Regions from separate parts of the Neglectibacter caecimuris genome, predicted to be linked through region 1. Evidence: predicted binding sites of a transcription regulator. Region 1 holds the regulator's gene; each other region holds the start of a gene.
What was found. Region 1 encodes HrcA, which represses chaperone genes, less so after heat shock. Its sites were predicted from a motif close to TGTTAGCACTCNNNNNNNNNGAGTGCTAACA; they were not measured.
Positions count from the first base shown of each region.

Region 2: the regulator HrcA is predicted to act here: its motif matches at 615-645, upstream of U8T64_RS06465 (co-chaperone GroES).
Region 3: the regulator HrcA is predicted to act here: its motif matches at 1,367-1,397, upstream of htpG (molecular chaperone HtpG).

Region 1 is NZ_JAWXXK010000004.1:520,790-523,062, forward strand. Features, by position in the region: gene grpE (nucleotide exchange factor GrpE) at 68-619, opposite strand; gene hrcA (heat-inducible transcriptional repressor HrcA) at 670-1,686, opposite strand; gene U8T64_RS08800 (AraC family transcriptional regulator) at 2,227-2,273, opposite strand, start outside.
Region 2 is NZ_JAWXXK010000004.1:31,045-33,317, forward strand. Features, by position in the region: gene U8T64_RS06465 (co-chaperone GroES) at 838-1,122, shown strand; gene groL (chaperonin GroEL) at 1,176-2,273, shown strand, end outside.
Region 3 is NZ_JAWXXK010000008.1:182,875-185,147, forward strand. Features, by position in the region: gene htpG (molecular chaperone HtpG) at 1-1,134, opposite strand, end outside; gene U8T64_RS12080 (S-layer homology domain-containing protein) at 1,458-2,273, shown strand, end outside.

The DNA of each region.
Region 1 (2,273 bases):
ATTTGTTTCTTATAGAAAAAGTGTTTCAAAATCGTCAGTTGAAATTCTGAAAAGAAGCTCTCATCACCTAATTGGCCACCTGCACCATGGCGTGGCGCACCACCTTATCTCCCAGCAGATAGCCCTTCTGATAGACGGCGGCGATCACATTTTCACCCAAGCCTTCATTATCAATGTGGGCCACCGCGTTGTGAAGGTTTGGATCAAAGGCCTCCCCTACCGCGCCGGTGGCGGTAATACCCAGCTTTTCAAAAGCCGCGGCAATTTGAGCCTCGATCATTTCCACACCCTTGCGCATATCCTCTGCGGAAGCGTTTTCCTGGGCCAGAGCCCGCTCAATGTTATCCGCGATGGGCAAAATGCTCTGCACCGTATCGGACACGGCGTTGTTGTACACAGCATTTTTTTCATTTTGGCTGCGCTTTCGGAAATTATCGTACTCGGCAAGCACCCGCAGGTGCTGCTGCTTATGGGCTTCAAATTCCTCCTGCAGCTTTTGGAGCTTTTCCTGCTCCGCGGAAGGCTTTTTCTTCTTTTCCTTCTTTTCTTCCTTTGCGGAAACAGCTTTTTCCGGTTCCACTACAGCTTCCTGAACCTCCTGCTCCTTTTCCTTCTCCATCTGTATGCCATCTCCTTTTTATCGCCTGTCACTTTTCAAAAATATATATTTTATTCTTCCCGCGTCAGTACGGTAAGCATTTGGCCCACCTCTTTCGTGAGATATTGAAGGATCGCCGTCAATCTGGCGTAGTCCATGCGGGTGGGGCCAAGCAGTGCCAGGGCGCCAACGTCCTGCTCTTCCACAGCATAGCGGGAAATCAAAAAAGACGCGTTCTTCAACTCCGGCCTTTGACTCTCGCTGCCGATCAAAATGGAAACACGACCGGGCTTTTGGCGGAGCAGGGAAACCACATCTTCCTTTCTTTCCAGAAAATCCATGATCTGCCGGTGTTCCAATTCGGGATAAAGCAGCAGATCCATCTGCCCGCTGGTCAACACTTCCGTTTTCGCTGTGTCCCGTGCCGCTTCTAGAAGCGCTTGTAAAGCGGAGCCCGCCAGCACCATCATTTCTCCGAGTGAAGCGCCCATGGACTGTAAAAAAGCCGGTGTGATCTCCAGTACCTCCTTGCCGGTCACCTTTTCATTGAAGAGGCGGAAAAGCACCCGCAGGATCTCGCCCGACAAATCGAAATCGCAGTGGAACACTCTGGTTTTCATTGTTCCCGCAGAACTCATCAGCAAAAGCATGGCGGTACGGCGACTGGTTTGCACAAACTGTACTGCCTTCACCCGCGCCGTCATTCCGCTGGGAGTAGTGACCGCCGCCGCATACCGGGTCACGCTGGAAAGCAGCCTGCACACGGAAAGCAAAAGGCGTTCCGGCTCATAGGCGCTTCCCGCCAGCATGGAGGTAAACCAGCGCTCTTCTTCCTCCCGCAGAACAGGCACCCGCATCAGGTGGTCCACATATTCCCGATAGCCCCTTTGTGAAGGGATCCTGCCAGCCGAGGTATGAGGCTGTTCCAGAAGCCCCAGCTCAATGAGCTCCGCCATTTCATTTCGGACGGTGGCGGAGGAAACGCCGATCTCCTCCGCAATGGCTTTTGACCCCACAGGCTCGCCGCTTTTTACAAAGTCTCGCACTACGGAGGAAAGGATTTTTTCTTTCCGCGGAGTCATTTCCATACCGTGCCGCTCCTTTCCCGGAGTTCCTGTTAGCACTCTTGATGTTCGAGTGCTAACCATGACTATAATTTACCACTTTGGTCAGCAAAAGTCAAGAACGTAATTTGTAAATTAAATATGAATGGCGGTTTTTGCTGAAAACGGCAAAAGGAACCTGCCACGGAATTTGCGGCAGGTTCCTTTGAGCGTGTCGAAAAAGCTTTTCGCCACGCTCAAACTTCTTGAGGAAATCTTTGATTTCCTCAAGAAGTTCTGATTGAAATGCGAGAGAGGGTTCTCGCCTGTCGGCTTGGGTGCTGTGCCCCAGTGGGGCACGTCCAGCACCGACCGAGTTGACAAACGAGAACGGCGCTTGGCGGTCTCCACCGGAGACCAGCGCCCCTGATGGTCCCTAGAAGCTGCAAAGCAGCTTTTTCACACTCTTCCCCCTTCCGTTTCTTTCAGTTAGAGGGTTTATCGACAGCCTGAAAGGAGCCTGCCGCGGAATTTGCGGCAGACTCCTTTCCCAAACAAACTTTTCTCTTCGCTTGACAACAGCTTTCAAAGCTTTTCCACCGGCACCCAAATGGCTGCCCGATATCCGTCGC
Region 2 (2,273 bases), 490 kb from region 1:
AGCTGCTTAGTGCAAACGGACAGTTTCCGGCCCGACCCTTAGTAAGCAGATAAATTGGAATTTAGCGGCGAGGCGCCGCAGCCACTCGTGAAGCGGCCGAGTGTAAGAGAACAGCTTCTGGCCCGACCGTTAGCAAGCAGATAAATTGGAATTTGTAGCGTGCCGCTACACCTGCTTGTGAAGCTGTTGGGTGCAGGAGACTGGTTTTCGACCCGACCAACGGCGAGGTGCTCACTTCCCACCTGTCATTCTGAACGAAGTGAAGAATCTCGTCCTTTTGCCCTTTTTACGTAGGAATCAAGGCCGAGATTCTTCACCTACGGCTCAGAATGACGGTGAGAGACCTGTGTGCGAAACTATAATTTAGCGGTCTCCCTGCGGTCGGGTCAGAAATCATTTTCCTGCACCAAGCAAGGGCACGAGTGGCCGCGGCGCCTCGTCGCCAAACTATAATTTACCGCATTCAATTTATTGTTTTGTTGCCCCCTGCTAATTGCTCATTGCCAATTCCTAATTTCTCATTCACATTTGCGCCCCCAAAATATGAAGGATTTGTTAAAAGTCAAATTTTTCTAAAAACCTATTGACTTTTCCTGACCATGAAGCTAAAATAAGTTTAGCACTCAGGGGTAAAGAGTGCTAAAATCCCCTGAGAACGCCAAAGCGGTGAAAGCCTTCGCCTGCTTCGGCGCAAAGGAAGGTAATCCTCTTTTTCGCGCGGCTTCGCGCGGTTTTAGCCCTCTTCCCCGGAGAGAGCGAAAACAGTTGAGATTTTTTACCGGGGAGAAAGGAACGGCCCGGAAAACGGAAAATCAAAAGGGCCGAGGGTGTGTGTTTATGACCATTAAACCACTGTTGGACAGAGTTCTGATCAAGGCTGAGGAAGCGGAGGAGACCACGAAGAGCGGCATCGTACTGGCAGCCAAGTCTCAGGAAAAGCCCCAGATCGCCCGCGTGATTGCGGTGGGCCCCGGCGGCGAAGTGGATGGCAAGGAGATCAAGATGTACCTGAAAGAAGGAGATCGCGTGATCTCCGCCAAGTACAGCGGCACGGAAGTAAAGATCGATGGGGAAGAGTATACCATCGTAAAGCAGTCCGATATCCTGGCTGTGGTTGAGTAAGCTTGTAATCTGTTCTTCACTATTCAAGTATTTTTAGAAAGGATCGATATACTATGGCAAAGCAGATCATTTACGGCGAGGACGCGCGCAAGGCTCTTTTGAGCGGCGTAAACCAGCTGGCCGATACGGTAAAGATCACCCTGGGGCCCAAGGGCCGCAATGTGGTGCTGGATAAGAAATTCGGCGCTCCCCTCATCACCAACGACGGCGTGACCATCGCCAAAGAGGTAGAGCTGGAAGATCCCTATGAGAACATGGGCGCTCAGCTCGTTAAGGAAGTGGCCACAAAGACCAACGATATTGCCGGCGATGGCACCACCACCGCCACGCTGCTGGCACAGGCTCTGGTTCGCGAGGGCATGAAGAACGTTACCGCCGGAGCCAATCCCATGGTGCTGCGCAAGGGCGTACAGAAGGCCACCGAGGTGGCTGTCGAAGCCATTGAGAAGAATTCTCACAAGGTTTCGGGCACCAAGGATATTGCCCGTGTAGCGGCGGTTTCCTCCTCCAGCGATGAGATCGGCGACCTGATTGCCGAGGCCATGGAGAAGGTCACCTCCGACGGCGTGATCACCGTGGAAGAGTCCAAAACCGCCGAGACCTACAGCGAAGTGGTAGAGGGCATGATGTTTGACCGCGGTTATGTGACCCCCTATATGGCCACCGATACCGATAAGATGGTAGCGGATCTGGACGATCCCTACATTCTCATCACCGATAAGAAGATCAGCAACATTCAGGAGATCCTGCCCCTGCTGGAGCAGGTGGTACAGTCCGGCAAGAAGCTGCTCATCATTGCCGAGGATATCGAGGGCGAGGCTCTGACCACCCTGATCCTCAATAAGCTCCGCGGTACCTTTACCTGTGTTGCCGTCAAGGCCCCCGGCTTCGGCGATCGCAGAAAGGAAATGCTGCTGGATATCGCCACCCTCACCGGCGGCCAGGTCATTTCCGAGGAAGTGGGTCTGGAGCTGAAGGACGCTCAGGTTTCCCAGTTGGGCCGTGCCCGCCAGGTCAAGGTGGATAAGGAAAACACCATCATTGTAGACGGCGCCGGAAATTCTGCTGATATCAAGGCCCGCGTCGGTCAGATCCGCGCCCAGATCGAAACCACCACCTCCGATTTTGATCGGGAAAAGCTGCAGGAGCGC
Region 3 (2,273 bases), on a different contig from region 1:
CCGATCATTCTGGAGCATGGCGGTAAGCTCGGAGGTGATCTTTTTTTCCAGCCGCGCGGCGATCAGCTTCAGCTGCCTGTCGTGCTGCAGCATTTCCCTGGAAATGTTCAGGGAGAGATCCTGAGAATCCACCAGACCCTTGACGAAGCTGTAGCAGTCCGGCAGCAGATCGGCGCATTTTTCCATGATGAGCACACCGCTGGCATAGAGCTGCAAGCCCTTTTCGTATTCTCTGGTGTAATAATCCATAGGAGCGGTTTTCGGGAAGAACAGCAGGGCGCTGTAGGTGGCCGCGCCTTCGGTGGAGGTACGCACTACCCGTAGAGGATCCTGCCAGTCGTAAAACTTCTCCTTGTAAAAGGCGTTCATTTCCTCTTCGGAAACCTCGTTTTTCCCCTTTTTCCAGATGGGGGTCATGCTGTTTAAGGTTTCCATTTCGAAATAGGTCTCGCATTCCGGGGCCGCGCCCTCTTCCCCGGCGCCTTCCTTCCGCCGGGACTTTTGCAGCTCCATGCGAATAGGGTAGCGGATATAATCGGAATATTTCTTTATAAGCTCCCTGACCCGGTACGGCTCCAGAAATTCACTGTAGGTTTCTTCCTCGGTATCGTCCTTCAAATGCAGAGTGATCACCGTGCCGCGCTCTGTCCTGCCGCCGGCTTTGATCTGGTAGCCCTCCAAGCCCCTGGATTCCCACACAAAAGCTTCCTCGCTGCCAAAGGCAAGGCTTTCCACAGTGACGCGGTCGCTTACCATAAAGGCGGAGTAAAAGCCCACGCCAAACTGGCCGATGATATCCACGTCTTCCTTCTTTTCCGTATCGCTTTTAAACTGAAGAGAGCCGCTTTTGGCGATCACACCCAGATTGTTATCCAGCTCCTCCCTGGTCATACCCACGCCGTTATCCGTGATGGTGATGGTGCGGGCTTCCTTGTCCAGATCGATGCGAATAAAAAAGTCGCTTCGGGAAAGGCCGGTATCGCCGTCCTCCAAGGTGCGGTAATAGAGCTTATCGATGGCGTCGCTTGCGTTGGAGATCAGCTCCCGCAAAAAGATCTCCTTGTGGGTGTAGATGGAATTGATCATCAGATCCATCAATCGCTTGGACTCCGCTTTGAACTGCTTCAGGGCCATAACTGAAAGACTTCCTTTCTTTCCCGCGCTTCTCCAAGGCGGGGCTTCTGTTTTCTGAAAAAAGCCGCTTTTTCTATTGTTTATCGGTGCGCGGCTATCAAATTCTGTAACGATATTATTTTAGTACAAAATCGCACGGCTTGCAAGAAGCAGGGCGATTTCTTAACAAATTTGAAATATTCAGCTGCGAAATACCGGCAAATAAAAGAAATTTTTGCTATTTTCCCGTCTGTTCTTGCTCTTCCCACAAAAGAGTGCTATCCTTACAGGAAAGAAAAATTTTGTCGTTTGGAAAGACTGATTTCTGAAAGGATCTGTTTTCCATGAAAAAGAGATGCTGCGCGTTTCTGCTGATTTTTGCCCTGCTTTTTACTTTGCTTCCTTTCCCCACAGCCATGGCGGCGGAAAACCTTGTGTTTCACGATATTCCGCAGACAGCCTGGCATGCGGGCTATGTGTATGCCCTGGCGGAGCAGGGGATCGTCAGCGGCACCAGCGAGACCACCTTTTCTCCTGACCGCCCCGTGACCAGGGCTGAATTTTTACGGCTGCTTGCGGCGGCCGTGCTTTCCCCGGAGGAAATTACCTCGTACGAGACCTTTACCGTTTTTCAGGACGTGCCCCGCGGGCAGTGGTTTACTCCCTATATAAACTGGGGAGCCAAAGCGGGAATTGCCCATGGCTACGCGGAAAACCGCTTCAAGCCGGACGGCCTTGTGACCCGGGAGGAAGCCGCCGCTTTTATGGTGCGCTTTGCGGAGGCCTACCCCGAGAAAGCGGATTTGAAGGCAAAAAAAGAGCCGGTAGCTTTTTCGGACGACATGGCTATTTCAGGCTGGGCGGTAAGCAGCGTTTACACCTGCCAAACCGCCGAGATCATTACCGGCTACAAAGACGGCTCTTTTCGGCCTCTGGCCAGAACCACCCGGAGTGAGGCGGCTGTTCTGCTTTGCGGATTACTGGATATTTCTCCTTTGGCAAAGGACAAGATCCCCGCTCCCCCGGATCCTTATTATCAGGTAAAGCAGAAGTTGGCGGCGCTTCAGAAGAAATTCCCCAACGGAAAATACTGGAATCACCGAACTTCCGCCGGCACTGCCGGGAAGGAGCCATGGGAAATTGTAACGGATACGCCCTGC